2 regions of the Listeria sp. LM90SB2 genome follow, and region 2 is predicted to be linked to the other one. Evidence: a T-box and tRNA genes for the amino acid it is inferred to sense, from the RefSeq annotation. Region 2 holds a T-box; the other holds one or more tRNA genes.

Region 1 (2,472 bases), 1.3 Mb from region 2:
TTGATGCTATCATGGTTATTTCAAATCGCTCTACTACAACCACAACCGGAAACCCATTTTTTTCCGAAATAATTCAATCGATTTCCACTCAAGCTGAGTTGGAAAATTTCGACCTAATTCTTCAAACTGCTAAAAACAGCGAAGACGAACTTAAAAAATGCCTCTCCAAAATTCAAGAAAAAATGATAAAAGGCATTATTATGCTAAGTTCTCCCGCTGATGAAGATTTTTTTCACCAATTAGACCCATATAATATCCCCATCGTCGTGACCGGAAAAGTAGAAGGTCATTACAAAAATATATACTCTGTTGACACCGACAATTTTGGCGACAGTTATGCTCTAACAAAACATTTAATCAGGCAAGGTCATCAAAAAATCGCTTGTATCCATGCTCCACTCGATTATCACGTGTCGATAGATCGTCTTGCTGGTTTCCGCAGCTGCCTGTTTGACCACCAATTAGATTTACGTAACGACTGGATTATTGATAGCGGTTATAGTATAGAAGATAGCTACAAAGCAGCACTACGCCTAATGGAAGGCCCAGATAAACCAACCGCAGTTTTCGCAACCGACGATTTAAAGGTCCTTAGCATTTACAAAATGGCCGCCGATAAAAACTTACAAATCCCTGCAGATTTTTCCGTCATCGGCTATAATGATAAAGTAGCGTCCTCTTTCTTGTCGCCGCCGCTAACGTCTATTGATATTCCAATCAATAAACTAGGAAAAAAAGCGACTAACTTATTATTCCGCCTAATTCATCAAGATAAAAATGTACCAAAAACAACTATTATTAAAACCGAAATGATTGAACGTGAATCCATTCAGAAAATAAACGTCTAAACTTATTTTCTGAGTTTACTGGTCCTGTAGCTCAGTTGGGAGAGTATCACCTTGACATGGTGGGGGTCGCTGGTTCGAGACCAGTCGGGACCATTTATAAAAAAAGCACCCTTTTATAAAGGATGCTTTTTTTATTTTATTTAAATAACTTACCTAATTTCTTAAACAATCCATCCTCAATGATATCAATACCGATACCCCAGTTACTCTTGAGAATTTCTTTATTAGCTTCCACATATTCTTCCAAATCCTTCTCTTTAATAGTGAGATTGTGATATGGACGATATTCTAAATAACAAGAAGCTCCGTTTTTGTGAATTTTCTTCGTCATACGATGGTTCAAATACTTAGATTTGATGTCACATTCTTGACGTGTGTAGCGTTCTTGCTGATCAATTGATTTATCTGTCGTCAAATGAAGTTCTGTTTTGATGACATTCCGATCAATCCAATATGGAAAATCCTTATGAAAATGTTTTTCCGCACCATCATCAATAAAATTATTCCAATTCCAAAAATGTAAATAACGCTTTTTATTTTCTACAATATATGGATCGGAAATAGTTGCTTTATAAATTATAGAAAGCTCATTTAAGTCTTTATTATCTTCCACAATTTGAATGGATGTATTACTAAAATGACTATCAACTTCATTTTCTTCATATTTTTTATATAAAGTCATATTGCTATAAATCGAAAAATTATATCGATTGATAATGTCTTTATTGGAATCATTTTTAAACATTTCTCGTGACCCGTTTGCCATTCCACCGCGTAATTTTCTTTCAAAAGTAATTTCAGCCGCATTATCTTTAACATCGCAGTAAACCACTTCTTCCACAGATGGAATTTCATCTTGAAATGGCTCTTGTTTTTGCAATTCCGTACCTGATTTAATTTCCAAATAATACATAAAACTATTTTTTTGACGATTAGCCAAAAATCCTTGATCACTACTCATTGTAGCATCAATAAAATAGACTTGATTATTATGCGTTATTTTTAAAATCGCATGGTTAAAGTTGAATGGTGACGGTGTATAAACTGGTAGGAATACATCACTACCATAGTTAACCAAAATAAGCTCTGAATTCACGTCTAAATAATCTAAAATCACTTTCAAAAGAACTGTTTTCGCCTTACAATCGCCTTGTTTCGTTTTATAAGTCACTTCAGCAGCTTGAGGTTCATGACCATCCATCTCTGTTTCATTATATAAATAGTATACTTCTTTTTGAACAAAATCGATGGCATGCTTAATTTTATGGTCTAATGTCGGTAACTCATCTAGTTCAGCCACTATATCAGCCGCAAATTCAGCAAGGTTTACTTGATAGAATTTTTGATAAATGTCACTGATTGTTTTTGTAATTTGCGGATACGACTGCTCCGTAACAAAATCAACAAACGGTGTAATTTCAAGTTCTTTTGCGTCTTCTCCAATATAATCTTCTTTTTCGATTGTATAAGATTCGTTATGTTCAACCATAACTTTGTCTTTTTCTAAGATGGCGCCTGCTTCATCTCGGAAATAATGGAAATTCGCTTCTAATTTTTTCTCCGTTTCATTTTTTAATTCAAAACGGTATTTTCCATAAGCCCAGTAGGAATTTGGCGCGGAATA
Region 2 (2,472 bases):
ACCAGTAAATTCAACAGATTGGAAAATCATTCTAGATACCCAAAAGAAAATAATATCGTATCCAGTTACTAAAGTATTAGTTGGGAAGAAATGTTGGAAATCTGGATTCTCAGTATCTGGCCAGCCCATTGTTGAAAATGGCCATAAAGCCGAACTAAACCAAGTATCTAGTACATCTTCATCTTGTTCCCATTCAGAAAGGTTTTCAGGTTCGCTTTCACCAACATAAATTTCACCTGTTTCTTTATGATACCAAGCCGGGATTCTGTGACCCCACCATAATTGACGCGAAATACACCAATCGTGAATGTTATCCATCCAAGTTTCATATGTTTTTTCAAATCTAGCTGGTACAAAATTCACTTTGTTTTCCGTTTTTTGAAGTTCCAGTGCTTCTGCAGCAAGAGGTTCCATTTTCACAAACCATTGTAGTGAAAGATAGGGTTCTACTACCGCTCCAGTTCGCTCTGAATGCCCCACTGAATGCAAGTGAGGTTCTTGTTTGATAAATAAACCTAAGTCTTTGAAATCTTGAATAATTTCTTTTCTAGCTACAAAACGGTCCAAACCATCATATTTACCAGCATTTTTATTCATTGTCCCATCTTCATGCATGACAATAATTCTTGGCAACTCATGACGATTCCCTACTTCAAAATCATTCGGATCATGTGCAGGCGTAATTTTAACTGCACCAGAGCCAAACTCTCTTTCCACATATTCATCAGCAACAATAGGAATTTCTCTATTCAAAATCGGTAGCATGATGGTTTTACCAATTAAGTGTTGATATCTTTCATCTTTTGGGTGAACCGCAACAGCTGTATCACCCGGTATTGTTTCAGGACGTGTTGTAGCTACTTCTAGGTAACCAGAGCCATCAGTTAATGGATATTTCAAATGATAGAAACTGCCTTCAATATCTTTATGAATTACTTCAATATCAGATAAAGCCGTTTTCGCTTCTGGGTCCCAGTTTATTATATATTGGCCGCGATAAATAAGACCTTTATTATATAATGTTACGAATACTTTTTTTACGGCATCCGATAAACCATCATCTAGTGTAAATCGTTCTCTTGAGTAGTCTAAACCAAGGCCTAACTTCTCCCATTGTTCACGAATAAACTCAGCGTATTCTTCTTTCCATTCCCAAGTCTTATCCACAAAGTTTTCTCGTCCTAAGTCATAACGAGAAACATTAGATTCTTTTAATTTCGCTTCTACTTTAGCTTGCGTTGCAATACCAGCATGATCCATTCCTGGTAAATATAAAGTGTCAAACCCTTGCATTCTTTTCATTCGAGTAATAATATCTTGTAAAGTTGTATCCCACGCATGGCCTAAATGTAGTTTACCTGTTACGTTTGGTGGTGGAATAACAATACTGTAAGGTTTTTTATCCGTATTTCCTTCTGCTTTAAAGAATTCTTTTTCTAGCCACCATTTATATTTACCTGCTTCTACGTTACTCGGCTCATATTTTGTAGGCATATTTATTTCATTGTGTTCGATTGTCATAATGATTCCTCCTTTTTTAGGCAAAATAAAAAACTCTTCTCATCCTCATAAAAGGACGAAAAGAGTATTATTCGCGGTACCACCTTTTTACCCACAGAAAAAAATTGCAGGCACTTCATTGTGTTAACGATAGAGAAATCTACCGGTTATTCCTTACTATAAATTCAGGAATACTGCTCCAAGGCTACCTTCAGACATCATTTTTGAAAGCTTGCACCAACCGCTTTCTCTCTTTAAAAAAATAAATGTCCTACTCTTCCTCTTCATTGCATTTGATTCTATATACTAGAAATAATTTTAACAAAAGTTTCAAGATTCGTCAATTAGCCGCGAAGTATTTTGCATGTCGTATCAAATGCTTCCAAGGTCTTATCAATTTCTTTCTCGGTGTGCATCGTAGAAATGAAGACACCCTCAAACTGAGACGGTGGTAAGAAAATGCCTTGACCTAACATTTCACGGTAATAATTTCGGAAAAATTCTAGATTACTTGTTTTTGCTGTATCAAAATTAATCACTTTTTGATCAGTGAAGAAAAAGCCGAACATCGAACCAGCCTTATTAATCGAGAGCGGGACTTGTCTTCTAGCAGATATCTCTGTAAGTCCTTCTTCCATTCGCTTAATCAGGGTGCGGAAAACATCATAGTGTTGCGGCGTTAGTTGGCGAACTGTTTCAAAGCCAGCATTCATTGCTAATGGATTTCCGGATAAAGTTCCCGCTTGATAAATAGAACCAGCAGGAGCAATCTGTTCCATAATTTCTTTCTTTCCACCATAAGCACCAACTGGTAAACCACCACCAATCACTTTTCCTAAACAAGTAAGATCGGGCGTTACCACATAATAGCCTTGAGCAGAATAGTAATCTACTCTAAATCCGGTCATAACTTCATCAAAAATGAGCAAGGAGCCAAATTTTGTAGTAAGCTCTCGAAGTCCTTCTAAAAAT

The links. The T-box of region 2 lies ahead of GL301_RS07875 (valine--tRNA ligase). A T-box ahead of a tRNA ligase gene usually reads a tRNA of that ligase, here a tRNA-Val.
Region 1: it encodes a tRNA-Val, which carries the amino acid that the T-box ahead of GL301_RS07875 (valine--tRNA ligase) is inferred to sense. The anticodon was not compared.

Annotation. Positions count from the first base shown of each region.
Region 1 is NZ_CP046449.1:2,900,481-2,902,952, forward strand. It holds gene GL301_RS14375 (LacI family DNA-binding transcriptional regulator) at 1-848, shown strand, start outside; tRNA gene GL301_RS14380 (tRNA-Val) at 869-941, shown strand; gene GL301_RS14385 (hypothetical protein) at 985-2,472, opposite strand, start outside.
Region 2 is NZ_CP046449.1:1,584,021-1,586,492, forward strand. It holds gene GL301_RS07875 (valine--tRNA ligase) at 1-1,521, opposite strand, end outside; T-box leader at 1,570-1,797, opposite strand; gene hemL (glutamate-1-semialdehyde 2,1-aminomutase) at 1,845-2,472, opposite strand, start outside.